Regions from separate parts of the Providencia sp. PROV_01 genome, predicted to be linked through region 1. Evidence: predicted binding sites of a transcription regulator. Region 1 holds the regulator's gene; the other holds the start of a gene.
What was found. The regulator sigma-54, encoded in region 1, starts transcription at its own class of promoters, with help from an activator protein. The targets are predictions, from matches to a motif close to GTTGGCACANNTTTCGCTNT.
Positions count from the first base shown of each region.

Region 2: glnA (glutamate--ammonia ligase) is a predicted target of sigma-54. The motif match lies at 6,265-6,284, and genes of this name have one in related genera.

Region 1 covers NZ_JBRFKD010000002.1:3,961,865-3,969,924, forward strand. Annotated here, with positions in the region: gene lptA (lipopolysaccharide ABC transporter substrate-binding protein LptA) at 1-303, shown strand, start outside; gene lptB (LPS export ABC transporter ATP-binding protein) at 309-1,034, shown strand; gene rpoN (RNA polymerase factor sigma-54) at 1,076-2,521, shown strand; gene hpf (ribosome hibernation promoting factor) at 2,544-2,831, shown strand; gene ptsN (PTS IIA-like nitrogen regulatory protein PtsN) at 2,925-3,392, shown strand; gene rapZ (RNase adapter RapZ) at 3,512-4,363, shown strand; gene npr (PTS phosphocarrier protein NPr) at 4,369-4,641, shown strand; gene rnk (nucleoside diphosphate kinase regulator) at 4,853-5,263, shown strand; gene ACU696_RS19240 (helix-turn-helix domain-containing protein) at 5,395-5,859, opposite strand; gene pmbA (metalloprotease PmbA) at 6,060-7,400, opposite strand; gene yjgA (ribosome biogenesis factor YjgA) at 7,586-8,060, shown strand, end outside.
Region 2 covers NZ_JBRFKD010000002.1:631,207-639,266, forward strand. Annotated here, with positions in the region: gene ACU696_RS03675 (fimbrial biogenesis chaperone) at 1-563, opposite strand, end outside; gene ACU696_RS03680 (fimbrial protein) at 623-1,147, opposite strand; gene glnG (nitrogen regulation protein NR(I)) at 2,050-3,522, opposite strand; gene glnL (nitrogen regulation protein NR(II)) at 3,532-4,581, opposite strand; gene glnA (glutamate--ammonia ligase) at 4,738-6,147, opposite strand; gene ACU696_RS03700 (PadR family transcriptional regulator) at 6,507-7,445, opposite strand; gene typA (ribosome-dependent GTPase TypA) at 7,879-8,060, shown strand, end outside.

The DNA.
Region 1 (8,060 bases):
GAGGCCTTTGGTACCCCGGTTACCTTTTACCAATTACAGGATGATGGCAAACCAATTAAAGGCCATGCCAGCAAAGCCCGTTATGAGGTCGATAAACAGCTCGTCACCTTAACAGGCAATGCTTATCTTGAGCAGTTAGACAGCAATATCCAAGGTGACAAAATTACCTATTTGGTTCCTACGCAGCAAATGGAAGCATTTAGTGATAAAGGTAAACGCGTCACCACTGTAATACTGCCAGCCCAATTGCAAGAAAAAGGCCCAGCAGCGAATAAAAATTCATCAGCAAGTAAGAGTAAATAACTGTTATGGCTACACTAACCGCTGAAAATCTAGCTAAAGCCTATAAAAAACGTAAGGTCGTTGAAGATGTCAGCCTGGAAGTTAAATCAGGAGAAATCGTTGGCTTGTTGGGACCAAACGGTGCCGGTAAAACCACAACCTTTTATATGGTTGTGGGTATTGTTCAGCGGGACGCTGGCAAAATTATGATTGATGGTGAAGATATCAGCCTTCTACCACTGCATGAACGTGCTCGTCGTGGAATTGGCTATCTTCCTCAAGAAGCCTCAATTTTTCGCCGCCTCAGCGTTTATGATAACTTAATGGCTGTGTTAGAAATTCGCGAAGATTTGAGCTCCCAGCAACGTAAAGAACGTGCTGAGGAATTGATGGAAGAATTTAGTATCACCCATCTTCGGGACAGTATGGGGCAGTCGCTATCCGGTGGGGAACGCCGCCGTGTGGAAATTGCGCGTGCACTTGCTGCTAACCCAAAATTTATTTTATTAGACGAACCTTTTGCGGGTGTAGACCCTATTTCCGTCTTAGATATCAAAAAAATCATTCAGCACTTAAGAGATTACGGCCTCGGCGTTTTAATTACCGACCATAATGTGCGGGAAACCTTAGATGTGTGTGAAAGAGCCTATATTGTCAGCCAAGGGCACTTAATTGCGCATGGGTCACCAACCATGATCTTAGAGAACGAACAAGTGAAACGTGTATACTTAGGTGAAGGTTTCCGGTTATAAATTATCGTGTTGTCATTTTTTAGGGAGAATAAAACAGATTCATGAAGCAAAGTTTGCAGCTTAGAGTCAGTCAACAACTTGCAATGACCCCTCAATTGCAGCAAGCTATCCGCTTGTTGCAGCTGTCTACACTTGAGCTTCAGCAAGAAATTCAACTTGCCTTGGAAACCAACCCACTTCTTGAACAAGAAGAGTTGAATTCCGAGCCCGAATCTATTGACTCCCTAAATGAAAATACCGATACCAGTGAACTCGATACCAAAGACGCTCTTGAAAATCATGATATGCCAGATGAGCTCCCTTTAGATGCTGATTGGGATGAAATATATACTGCAGGAACACCGTCAGGGACCAGTAACGATTATAGTTTTGATGAACTGCCTGTTTATCAAGGTGAAACGACACAAACGCTGCAAGATTACTTGACATGGCAAGCTGAGCTGACCCCTTTTACTGACACAGACAGGGCAATCGCTACTGCCATTATTGATTCAATAGACGATTCCGGTTATCTGACAACAGCAATTTCTGATATACATGAAGGGATTGATAACCCTGAAATTAGCATAGAAGAAGTCATCGCTGTCCTAAAGCGTATTCAGCATTTCGACCCGCTGGGTGTTGCAGCACAAGATTTAAAAGAGTGTTTATTAATCCAATTGTCGCTGTATCCTCAGCAAACTGATGGGCTACAAGATGCAAAGCGCATTATTAGTAACCATATTGATTTGCTGGCTAACCGTGATTTTCGCCAGCTGAGTAAATTAACTCGCTTAAAAGAAGATGCACTAAAAACCGCGATAGACCTGATTTTAACGCTGAATCCAAAACCCGGCCAATCCATCAATACTGGGGAATCAGAATACGTCATTCCTGATGTTTTAGTGAAAAAAATTGCTGGGCACTGGCAAGTTGAGTTAAATACAGATAGCATCCCTAAACTAAGTATTAATAACCATTATGCTTCGATGCTAAATAATTCAGCAAATGAAGATGACTCGCAATATATTCGTAGTCATCTGCAAGATGCAAAATGGTTGATTAAAAGCCTTGAAAGCCGCCACGAGACACTCTTAAAAGTCGCGACTTGTATTGTAGAACAGCAACAAGAATTCTTTGAGCTGGGTGAGGAATATATGAAACCGATGATACTGGCCGATATCGCCTATCAAGTGGACATGCATGAATCAACCATCTCACGAGTAACAACTCAAAAGTTTCTCCATAGTCCACGAGGCATTTTTGAGTTGAAGTATTTTTTCTCCAGCCATGTTAATACGGACACAGGTGGCGAAGCCTCCTCAACCGCAATTCGAGCATTGGTGAAAAAACTGGTTGCTGCTGAAAACCCAGCAAAACCATTGAGTGACAGTAAATTGACGAGTATGCTGGCAGAACAAGGCATTCAAGTCGCTCGCAGAACTGTTGCTAAGTATCGAGAATCGTTATCCATTCCGCCCTCTAACCAGCGTAAGCAGCTGGTTTAATTGATAAAATAAGGAAGATTGTATGGAATTTCAGATTACTGGACACAATATTGAAGTTACTCCTGCATTGCGCGAGACTGTTGAGAAAAAACTCAAAAAATTGGAGCAATTGTTTGATCGTATTAATGGTATCCAAGTTGTCTTGAAAGTTGAAAAAGTTCAGCAAATTGCTGAAGCAACCGTGCAAGTTAATGGAGCGGATCTCCACGCATCAGCGGAAGAAAACGATATGTACGCTGCTATAGATATACTCGTAGACAAACTGTCGCGCCAATTAACCAAACATAAAGAAAAACTGAGACAACATTAATACATTGACGCGGCTTATTAATTAGCCGAATAATGTTTCAAACCAGATGGTGGGATACATCATCTGGTTTTGTAGTCCTAAGTGAACAATAAAATGAATAGTGATATAGAAATCCAGTTAAACGTTGTTTTATCATCAGCCTGTACACGTAATAATATTGTGTGCACCAGTAAAAAAAGAGCTTTAGAAATTATTAGTGAGCTGGCTGCCGTTGAATTGGAATTACCTGAAAATACGGTATTTGAAGCGTTATTAACCAGAGAAAAAGTTGGCACAACAGGTATTGGCGGCGGTATTGCCATTCCTCATGGAAAGCTGAACGAAGATGAAAGTAGCCGTGCTGTCGGTGTCTTTTTACATTTAGAAGAGCCGATTGCTTTTGATGCAATTGATAACCAGCCTGTTGACTTGCTTTTCGCTTTACTCGTGCCATCAGACCAATGTAAAACGCACCTGCATACGTTGTCGCTTATCGCCAAAAAATTAGCCGATAAAACGCTCTGTAAACGCCTGCGCAGTGCACAAAGTGATGAAGAGCTATACAGCATAATTACAGAGTAAGCGATAAATTATGTATCTTGCCATATGCAAATGATATTGTTATGGTTTCTAAGTAATATTAATTGGCAAGTACTGCTTTTCAAGAAACACATTATTAAGAAACAAAAGGGAGCAAGCTCATGGTGCTGATGATAGTCAGCGGCCGTTCCGGTTCGGGGAAATCCGTTGCCTTACGTGCGCTGGAAGATATGGGTTTCTATTGCGTAGATAACCTACCGGTTGTATTACTGCCGGAGTTAGCGAATTCACTGGCTGATCGTAATATTTCAGCAGCGGTAAGCATCGACGTGCGTAATATGCCCGACAATCCAGAGATTTTCGAAGAAGCGATTGATAAATTACCATCAACCTTCTCTCCTCAATTATTGTTTCTAGATGCCGACCGTAACACGCTTATACGTCGTTATAGTGACACTCGTCGGTTGCACCCACTTTCAAGTAAAAATCTTTCGCTTGAAAGCGCAATAGATGAGGAAAATGAGCTACTTGAACCTTTACGCTCTCGTGCTGATTTAGTTATTGATACCTCAGAAATGTCCGTTCATGAATTAGCTGAAATGCTAAGAACACGTTTGATGGGCAAACGTGAGCGTGAACTGACAATGGTGTTTGAATCCTTTGGTTTCAAACATGGTATTCCTATTGATGCCGATTATGTATTCGATGTGCGTTTTTTACCAAACCCGCACTGGGATCCGAAATTACGCCCAATGACAGGTCTTGACCGGCCCGTTGCTGCATTCTTAGATAGGCATACTGAAGTCCATAACTTCATCTACCAAACTCGTAGTTATTTAGAATTATGGCTACCGATGTTAGAAACCAATAACCGTAGCTATTTAACTGTTGCGATTGGCTGTACAGGAGGGAAACACCGTTCAGTATACGTCGCAGAACAACTTGCCGATTATTTCCGTTCCCGTGGTAAAAATGTGCAGTCACGCCACAGAACATTGGAAAAGCGTAAATAACAGCAATGACCGTAAAAGCCACAATAACGCTCAAAAATCGGCTTGGGATGCATGCACGGCCTGCCATGTTACTCTATGATTTAGTTAAACAATTTAACTCTAGAGTTATTTTGCGTAATAATAATCAAATTGAGGCGGAGGCCGATAGCGTTATTGCGATGTTGATGTTAGACTCAGAACAAGGCAGTAAGATTGATATCGAGGTTAGCGGTCCGGATGAAAATCAGGCCTTGTCTGCAATTATCAACCTATTCGAAAACAGGTTTGACGAAGAATAGTTGATGAAATGATGAAAAATAGCAGAGTTTCAAGCTAGCTATAGCATGTCAATCAGTAGATTTTTATCTAGGCAGGCTTAGAGATCGTGATCATGATCTCTTCCCTTTAAAGCGTATAGCGCCTAATATTTTAAACAAACTTATTTCTAGCGACACCCCCTACCTTATGGGTGGGGGGTGTTTGCTTTGTATGTCTCTATTGGAGTGTGGTATGACAAAGCCAACAATTATTATCAATGATTTAGATGCTGAACGTTTAGATGCACTGATGGAACAGCCGGCTTATGCGGGCACACCGGTTGCCGAAGCGCTCAATGATGAACTTGACCGTGCAGATATTCTTAGCCCACAAGAAATCCCTGCGGATGTGGTCACGATGAACAGTACCGTTCGCTTTTTGGATTTAATCAGCAACGAAGAACGCACACGCACCTTAGTTTACCCAGCGTCACTGAAAGATAGCGCGGAGCAACTGTCTGTGATGGCTCCGATTGGTGCAGCCTTGTTGGGCTTGCATGTAAACGATGAAATCAGCTGGGAATTGCCAAACGGTGTTCAAACACGTGTTCGTGTACTTGAAATCGTTTATCAACCAGAAGCAGCTGGTGAGTTCCACCGTTAATCACGACAACGGCTGAATTAAAGAAGGCTTAGCGAAAAAAGTTTTATTTAAAAAACTCAGGCAAGTCCTCTAACCTATTCAGGCACTCAATTGAGTGCCTTTTTTGTTTTAATAGGTAGTAAGGATATAAGCTAGTGCTTTTTAGTCATATTTATCAATCTATTATTTTCCCATTGGTGAAAGAGCTTATCCAATAAAAACAGTTTGATTACCTTTATCGCTAACAACCCGCCCCAAATAGCACTAACCCAAATAGGCCAATGGCTCTCTGGTGTATAAATATAATTAGCGGTATACAGTATTACGCATACAATAATCGCTGTTATTATATTTTTAAGTAACTTTGTTTCATTTCTTACCCGCTTTTTAGCCTCTTCTATCCGATTATCTAGCTCAATACTTTCGGGTAAAGGTGTAGATGTCAGTTCAGACACACTCACATTAAATACTGATGCTAATGCACTGAGTGTTTCTAAGCTAGGTACTTCACCGTTTTCAATTCGTTGGATAGTTCTTGTGCTCAGTGATGATAGTAGAGCGAGCTGTTCTTGAGACCAAGCTCGCGCTAATCTCAATTGTTTAATTTTATTTTCCATCATAACCTACTTTAAAAATCGAATGATCTTAGGAGATGGCTATACTGTCAGCATAATGCAATCATGACCACGACAGCATGACGACAGAGCGACGACACCGCAGTGACAGTGGTAAATACTATTTTATAGAATAAAAAACGCCCAATAACAAATGTATTAGGCGCCTTGTTTCACACAAAACAGAGGAAGAACAAAAGGAGTTACTCTCCTGCAATGCTCATTTCTGGGATCAATACCGAACCACACTGAATATTACTGCGAGTTTCAATATCATCAGCAATAGTCACCATATTCGCCCACATATCTTTTAGGTTTCCAGCAATAGTAATTTCACTCACTGGGTACTGAATCTCACCATTTTCGACCCAAAAACCTGAAGCGCCACGAGAATAATCTCCTGTAATCCCACTCACCCCTTGACCCATTAACTCAGTAACGATTAGCCCTGTTCCCATTTGTTTCAGTAATGCATCAAATGAAAGCCCTTGGCCTGCAATACGCCAGTTATGGATGCCGCCCGCGTGGCCAGTGCTTTGTAAACCTAGCTTTCTTGCTGAATAGCTGGTCATCAACCACGTTTGTAGAACACCATTTTCGACGATATTGCGTTCACAAGTGCGAACACCTTCGCTATCAAAAGGTGATGATGCTAATCCCCCCATTAAATGCGGTTGCTCATTGATAGTTAGCCAGCTTGGTAGAATTTGTTTTCCTAGGCTATCTAATAAGAAAGAAGATTTACGGTAAATACTGCTGCCACTAATAGCACCAACTAAGTGGCCAAATAGACCTGTTGCCACTTCGGCCGCAAAAATAACAGGCGCTTTCATCGTAGGTAATTTACGAGGTGACAAACGAGATAAGGTGCGACGAGCGCACTCCTGCCCTACCCACTCAGGGGACTGTAATGCGTCTAAGCTACGACCGATCGTATAAGCGTAATCACGTTCCATCTCACCATTTTGCTCTGCAATCACACAACTCGACATCGAATAGCGGCTTGAGCAGTAGCTTTGCAGCATACCATGGGAGTTGCCAAACACACGTACACCATAGTGCCCATTAAAACTGCCGCCTTCGGTATTCACAATGCGGGGGTCTGCATTTAATGCTGACATTTCTGCAACTGATGCTAAGCGGATAGCTTCTTCGGGAGAAAGTTCGCTCGCTTGAAACAAATTGAGGTCAGGAGCTTCAAAAGCCAACAAAGATTTGTCTGCCGGCCCTGCACACGGATCTTCTGAGGTGTAATTAGCGATATCAATTGCCGCCTGAACGGTGCGTTCAATCGCTTCAGGGCTTAAATCTGTAGAAGAGGCACTACCTTTACGTTGTTGATGATAAACGGTGATCCCTAATGCCCCATCACTGTTAAACTCAACATTTTCGACTTCCCCTTGGCGGGTACTCACACTAATTCCTGTGCTTTTGTTTACTGCGACTTCCGCAGCATCACAACGTGTTTTTGCAAATTCTAATGCGTGTGCGACGGCTTCTTCGAGTTTTTTACGTTGTTCAGTGACTTGTTCAGTTACACTCATGCTTTAGTCCAATCAATAATATGGGGGAAACGTGATTTTCTGCCCTAACACGTAAATGCTAGGTAGTCATAGAGGGGTTTTCCCAGTTACAATATATAATAGATGAATGTTAACACTCACAACACAGTAAATCATATTAATTACGCGTAATTAAACCACTGTGTTCGGTAAAAAGGAAAATCGATATGGCCAAACAGCCTGATGACTGGCTGGATGATATCCCAGCGCCGCAAGACGAAGAAGACGAGGAAATCATTTGGGTCAGTAAAAGCGAAATTAAGCGCGATGCTGAGATCCTCAAAAAATTAGGGGCTGAGCTCGTTGATTTAAGTAAAAGTGAATTAGAACGTATTCCGTTAGATACTCAATTACTTGAAGCTATTGAACTTGCTCAAAAAATCAAACGTGAAGGCCGTCGTCGCCAATTACAATTGATTGGTAAGTTATTACGTTCACGTGAGGTTGAGCCGATTACAGAGGCTCTGGATAAGCTTAAAAACCGTCACAACCAACAAGTAGTCATTTTACATAAACTGGAAGACTTACGAACCCGTTTATTAGATGGCGGTGATGAAGTCATTGAAGACGTAGTTGCCCTGTTCCCACAAACAGACAGGCAACAATTGCGTGCATTAGTCCGTAATGCGAAAAAAGAGCGTG
Region 2 (8,060 bases), 3.3 Mb from region 1:
GAGAAAGGTGCAGCATAAGAAACATCATTAGCTTTTGTTCCGTTAAAGCTGATGCTCTGAAAATTCATAAAATAAGGTGTTGGGTTATTAACTGTAATTTTATTCCCAGATTTAGACCATACTAATTTTTTTTGCTCTTCAATAAAATTGACATCCTTTAAAGCTTTAGGACGATAAATGAGTTTCATCTGTGTTTTAAAGGCAATTTGTAATGAATTTTCTGTTCTTTCTGTTGCTGGGATCGTTTTTATATTTAGCCAGAATAATGATTCTCTATCATTCGGTAGTTTATTTTCGGTTAAAAATATTCTAAGTGCATTTGTTTTTTCAGCATTAAGCCTAAATAATGGTGGTGTTATAGTGAAATCTGACTGTTTTTTTTCATCTATATTATCTATCCAGGATTGAATTAAATAAGGGATCTTATCTGGGTTTTCTACACTGATACTAACATCTTTGTTTCCCTCATTATAAATAACACGAGTTCCACCAATAATAACGCCTGCATTTGCAGTATTTATTAGCAGAAATAAAGAAATAAAAATATAGATAATAGATCTCATAATACCACCATTGAATGTTATTAGATAAGGTTCAATTCCATTTAAACCTTATTTGTTACTTAGTTATAATTGATTGTGAAAGTTGCCGTACCGTTCGCTGGACCCGGTGTTACAGAGTCAGTTTTGGCAATATAACGCGCTCTGAAATCTAAATTATTTTCTACATTTTCTTTCAATGGGTATGCTTTAGATGCGGTAAATAGTGGAACGACTTTATTAGTATCGTCAGTAATTTGAATGCCTACACCTGTTGCAACTCCGGTTTCTTCTTTTAATTTAATAACTTCATCGTCACCAATATAAGAGTCAGCATCGAATTTAACTGAAGCCGTTGTCACTGTAGCTGGGCAGTTAATTAATTTAATAGTAAATTTAGTTGCAGCAGCAGTACTTCCTGCAGTTGGTAATGCCTTTTTAGATACTTGGCCTAAGTTTACTTTTAATGCGTCAGAGCCCGCAGCTAATTCACATGCTTGGTCAATGATTTCACCGGTAAAGTCGATAGTACCATCTGCAGCTAATGCATTATTAACAGCAAAGATTGAGGTTGCAGCAATTAATGATGCAAGTAAGTTTTTTTTCATTTGTTTTTCTCCAAAAGATAATTATTTATTTTTCATTGAGTAGGTGGAATTACCAATTACTCAATTGGAGAGTATTTTGAAACTATTTTTTAAAATAAACAAGTTTTGTAAAATTTGGTAAAATATAATTAAATTTTGAAGTATTTAATTTTTTTAATTAAGTTAACACCGTATGGGAGAGCAATTGAAGTTCTATTTTATCTTAAGGTAAATATATTTTTAGATGAGTTTTTTACTAAAGTGAAATAACGATATAAAACTAAGAATAATTATAATGTGGGAGATAAATTTAATTTGTCTCTCATATGGTGATTATTTGGGTTTATAAGGCCCTGGCACATCAGACCACATTTGAAGAATGTTTTATTTGTACTATCGTAAAACGAAATAATAGTATAACTATCGAATTTCGTAGGTCTAAAAGTGCTACTTATTTCATTTTTTGAATAAATAAAGGGTATTACCATTCAGGATATGAATGAAAATTGCAGGGTGATTAATCTCGGTTTTCAGAAAACATTAAATTACCCTTTGAATATCTTCGATTAAATTCAATTGAGTAGCCTTAATTTTAATTAATTATGCTAAGGCTACATAAGAAGTTTCTTATTTATAGATACGTTTAAGCTACAGTGTTCATTGTTATAAATTTCCTATAAACGACGTTATTTTTGTATTAATGCTACTTGTATAAATTGAAATTCTGTTCAGGTGATAATAAGCTTTCTGCTTGCAATATCTTTTTTTTATTTTGTTTATTATTCATTGTGTTAATTGGTGTTGGAATAGTAAAATCAATAATTAATTCCTGAATATCAAGGTCGAATTATTTAATATTAAGATAAGTATGAAGTAATAAATTACTTCGTACATTATCTTAATATGATAGTGAACATTTGAAGTTATTCAATTCCTAGCTCTTTTAATTTACGGGTTAGGGTATTTCTCCCCCAGCCTAATAAACGGGCGGCTTCTTGTTTGTGTCCATTGGTGTATTTCAACGCGCACTTTAACATTGTACGTTCGAGTAAGGGAATGGCCTGTGCAAAGAGGTCTTCTTTGCCCTCTATTAATGCGTTATCGGTCCACTCTTCAAGTAATTCAAACCACTGAGCGGCAGAACTCGGATTGTGCGATGACAATGATTGTGTTGGCACGGCATCGGTTTGCGATGATTTTATCACGGCATTTTGTTGTGGATGTTCTTCAAGCAAATCATCGGGCAAATCTTGCGGTAAAATTTCTTGGCTTGCCGCCATCACGGTTAGCCAACGGCAGACATTCTCCAATTGGCGAACATTACCTGACCAATAATAGCGCTGAAGAATTTTTTCGCTGTCGGGGTGGAGAACCTTAGCCTCGACACCGAGTTCTTTTGCCGTATTTTGTAAAAAATAATCGGCGAGACGCGGGATATCCTCAATGCGTTCACGTAATGGCGGTAATTGCACTCGAATGACATTTAACCGATGAAATAAGTCTTCGCGAAATAAACCTTCTTTAACCCGCTTTTCGAGGTCTTGGTGGGTTGCTGCAATAATCCGCACATCCACATTGACTGGGGTATAACCGCCAATACGGTAGAATTGGCCTTCCGCCAGAACACGTAACAAGCGAGTTTGGACATCAAGGGGCATATCGCCTATTTCATCTAAAAATAAAGAGCCATGGTTAGCTTGTTCGAATCGGCCTTGACGTACTTGGCTCGCGCCGGTGAAAGCGCCTTTTTCGTGACCAAATAGCTCAGATTCAATTAAGTCTTTGGGGATGGCGGCCATATTTAATGCAATAAAAGGGGCATCGGCGCGAGGGCTGTGCTGATGTAACGCGTGGGCAACCAGCTCTTTCCCAGTGCCTGATTCACCATTAATAAGCACACTAATTGATGAACGTGATAAACGGCCAATAATGCGATAGACCTCTTGCATTGCTGGTGCTTCACCGATCATCGTCGAAGAAACAACGGGGGTGGCTGGTTTAGCTTCACGGCCTGCATGGTTTTGTTCACGACTATGATTTAAAGCGCGTTCGACCAAGGCAACGGTTTCATCAATATCGAAAGGTTTTGGCAAGTAATCAAAAGCACCTGATTGGTAGGCATTCACGGCAGCATCAAGGTCAGAGTGTGCGGTCATGATAATAATCGGTAAAAGGGGGTGCGATTGTTTAATTGTATTTAGTAGCTCAATACCATTTTTACCTGGCATACGGATATCTGATAACAACACATCAGGGAGTGAGTTTTCTAATGCGCTGAGCACTGCATTCGCACTATCAAAGCAGGTACAAGCAAAATTAGCATTATTTAATGCGCGTTCAAGTACCCAACGGATGGAGCTATCATCATCAACCACCCAAATTTTTCCCTGCGTCATGGCTATCTCCTATTTCTTAATTGGTAGATAAATGGAAAACTCAGTGTGGCCCGGCCAACTGGTAAATTCGATTTTTCCTGCGTGTTGGTCAACTAAACTGCGAGCAATCGACAGGCCAAGCCCTGTGCCATCAGGTCGTCCGCTGACCATGGGATAGAACAACGTATCCTGAATTGCCAATGGAATACCGGGACCGTTATCTTCAATATCAATACGTGCAGCTAATCTATAACGTTCACCTTGCAATGTGACTTGAAAAGCTGTTCGTGTACGCAAAGTGATATAACCTCCCGTTTCGGCGAGGGCTTGTAAGGCGTTTCGGGTGATATTTAGAAGCACTTGCTCGATTTGGTCCGGGTAATACTCTAATTCAGGCAAACTTGGGTCATAATCACGAGTTAGTGTTACATTATCGGGTTTTTCTAATGACACTAACCGCGTTACGTTTTCCATAATATGATGAATACTTTGTTGCGTTTTCGGCCCCGGGTATTGTGGCCCAAGTAGCCTATCAACCAGTGCTCGCAGGCGGTCGGCCTGTTCGATAATCACTTGAGTATATTCATTTAATTGTGGGTCAGGCAGCGCTTTAGAGAGCAGTTGCGCAGCGCCTCGCAAACCCCCGAGTGGGTTTTTAATCTCGTGAGCAAGCCCACGGATCAGTTCACGGGCAGCGAGCTGCTGGGCATTTTGTGCGAGTTCTTGGCTCAAACGTCGCTGGCTATCTAATTGTGAAAGCTCAACTAAAATAAATTGTTCTGAAAAAGGCTGGGCGCTGCACGACATCACATGAGAATGGTTGTTAAACACTAAAGTGACTTCATTTTCGGTAAAGCTATGGCCTTCTTTTAAGCTATTGAGCATCAGTTCATCATTGAGTGAACAATAGCTGAATAACAGGGGGAGAGGCGTACCATATAGCTTGCGCTGGCTTTGGGTTAAGATCTGGAGTGCAGCATGGTTGGCGTAATGGATAACCAAGTCGTAATCCAAAATTAGCACGCTATTAATGAGAGAGTCGAGAATATGTTCCGGTGCTGGCAAGTGTTCGGTTTTCATGTAATGTTGCTCCTGCACTATTTTGGTGCATTATACCTGATAGACCAAACAACCGATATTTGATTTTTGTTGCGTAAGTACCTTAGAGATAAAAGGCCCCATCGAAAGATGGGGCAAGTGCTTCACGGCAACAAAGACTAACAGTGGAACGGCGTGTTACACACTGTAGTACATTTCAAATTCGAGAGGGTGTGGTGCCATACGAACACGTTGTATGTCGGCACGGGTTAATTCGATATACGCATCGATAGCATCATTAGTGAATACACCACCACGGGTTAAGAATTCACGGTCTTTATCTAATTCGGCTAACGCTTCATCTAAAGAACCTGAAACTGTTGGGATTTCTTTGGTTTCTTCCGGTGGTAAGTCGTATAAGTTTTTGTCCATCGCATCGCCAGGGTGGATTTTATTGATGATGCCATCAAGACCCGCCATTAGCTGGGCTGCAAACGCTAAATATGGGTTAGCTGCAGGGTCTGGGAAGCGAACTTCAATACGGCGTGCTTTTGTACTCGCAACCACTGGAATACGAATCGAAGCAGAGCGGTTACGTGCAGAGTATGCCAACATGACTGGCGCTTCAAAGCCCGGAACTAAACGTTTGTATGAGTTAGTGGTTGGGTTAGTAAATGCGTTCAGCGCACGTGCATGCTTAATAATACCGCCGATGTAGTACAGCGCCATTTCTGATAAACCGCCGTATTTGTCACCTGCGAACAGGTTCACACCACCTTTAGATAAAGACATATGGCAGTGCATACCAGAACCATTATCACCCACTAAAGGTTTTGGCATAAAGGTCGCTGTTTTGCCGTATGCATGGGCAACATTGTGAACGACATATTTATAAATCTGAGTTTCATCCGCTTTTTTGGTCATGGTATTAAAGCGGGTAGCCACTTCGTTTTGGCCTGCGGTCGCTACTTCATGGTGGTGAGCTTCAACAACTAAGCCCATCTCTTCCATTGTGGTACACATGGCTGAACGCAAGTCTTGTGATGAATCAACCGGTGGAACGGGGAAGTAACCGCCTTTTACTGCAGGGCGATGGCCTTTATTGCCACCTTCGTATTTGGTTCCTGTATTCCATGCAGCTTCGATATCATCGATATGGTAGTAGCTACCGTGCATGTTGTTGCCAAAACGAATGTCATCAAAAACGAAAAATTCAGGCTCTGGTCCAAAGAGAACGATATCAGCAATCCCGCTAGAGCGCAGGAAATCTTCTGCGCGTTTTGAAATTGAACGTGGGTCTCTGTCATAACCTTGCATTGTGCCCGGCTCTAAAATATCGCAGCGTATAATCAATGTGATATCGGCAAAGAACGGGTCTAACATCGCGGTAGACGCGTCAGGCATTAATACCATGTCTGACTCATTGATGCCTTTCCAGCCACCAATAGATGAACCATCAAACATCTGGCCTTCTTCAAAGAAGTCTTCGTCAACTTGGTGAGCAGGGATAGTGATGTGTTGCTCTTTACCTTTAGTGTCGGTAAAACGCAGATCAATAAATCTAACATTGTGCTCTTTAATTAACGATAAAACATGTTCAGCGGACATCTCGGCTCTCCTGGTCGGGTCTAATCAACAAATCACAAGCTATTTTTGAGGGTGTGTTTGTTGTTTGTCTGGCGTGCTAGTCATATAAAAGTGGTTAGTACGCGCTCTATAAATAGATAAGCGAAAAGCGTGCCAACTTTTTAATTATAGCAAATACTGATTGTTACGTGAGGACGAGGGATTTTCATCATGCTGCATTGGTCGTATTGCACTATATTAGTGCGTGAAATGACTATTTTGCACTGTTCTAGTGCGTTTGCGAGTGGAGCTCAAATAAAAAAGCCAACATTGCGCTCTGTTAAAGCATAAGGTTGGCCGGATAAAAAAGAAATGAGGTGGTTTAATGCCAGACAGCTACATTAATCTTCATCGCTATTAGTTAATAATGTATTCACTTCTTCAATTTGTTTTACTGCATCATTGATGATGGAGGCAATTTGGCGCGTCTGCTCTTCGTTTAGTTGTTTTAAAACCATTTTGTGACGTAATAAAGCTTTAAAACGACTGACTGCCATTTCAATGTCTTCTGCTAAATTACTGCCTTGTTGCATATCACGTGCTTTAGCCAGTTTGCGAGCAATAACCGCTTCAATTTCTTTATTTTGAGCTAAATGATCAGAGCCTTCCGGCGTAATCGTAAAACTTTTTCGATTACGTTCAACAATCTGAGACTCCAAGAAGCCTTGTTCTTCTAACAGGGTTAGAGTGGGATAAATAACACCCGGGCTTGGCACATACAAGCCATTTGAGGCTTCTTGAATATCCTTGATAATTTCGTAGCCATAGCTTGGTTTTTTAGCGACTAACGAAAGTACCATAATATGAAGGTCGCCATGGTCGAATAAACGACGTAGGCCTTTACCTCTTCCACGACCTCTTTGGCGGTCATCACCATGTCCACGACCATGACGGCCTTCGCCGTGGCAGCGTTCACCATGTCCACGACCATGACGGCCTTCGCCGTGGCAGCGTTCACCATGTCCACGACCATGACGGTCTTCGCCGTGGCAGCGTTCACCATGTCCATGTCCATGACGGCCTTCGCCGTGGCAGCGTTCACCGTGTCCACGACCATGACGGCCTTCGCCGTGGCAGCGTTCACCGTGTCCACGACCATGACGGCCTTCACCGTGGCAGTGTTCACCGTGCCCATGGCGGTCATCACCATAATAGTCATCTCCGTGGTTGCAATGTTCGTGACTATGACGGCCTTCATTGTGGCAACATCCACCGCGATGGCCATGTTGATTTTCATCATGGCGTGCATAATATACATGACGACAAGATTTAATTAGCATATAGTTACTCCTTAGTTTGTAACTTTAGATATATCGAATTTGTTTTCTGGTTTTACTATATTTAGATATATCTAATTAGTCAATTTAGATATATCTAAATAACGCAAAAAGATATTTAAACTGGTAGTTAAGAAAGAAAGTCTATTTTTTGTTCTTTTTTTGGGCTGCTAATATTAAGTTTTTAGCGTATTATTCTGTCACTTCGTGGTTTCGCAGAGATGATGCTCATTATTTTGTGAGGGAATCTGGCACTGTTACGCAACTGAATGTTTTTTCGCTAAAAACTTTTTATACAGTGATGGGTTTCACATTTATTCCACTTGTGCGGAAAAACGTGTAAAATAACAGCAAATTAACGTAGAAAGTATGTTTTGGGTGTGAATAACGGCTCAGTAAGCATATTCCTTTCCTGTCAATTAAACGGTAAAAATCCTTGTCAATTCAAAATTTAAGAAACATCGCCATCATCGCTCACGTTGACCATGGCAAGACCACACTGGTTGGTAAATTATTGCAGCAATCAGGCACGTTCGGTGAACGTGAAACTGTTGATGAGCGTGTTATGGACTCCAATGACTTGGAGAAAGAGCGTGGTATTACTATCCTTGCTAAAAA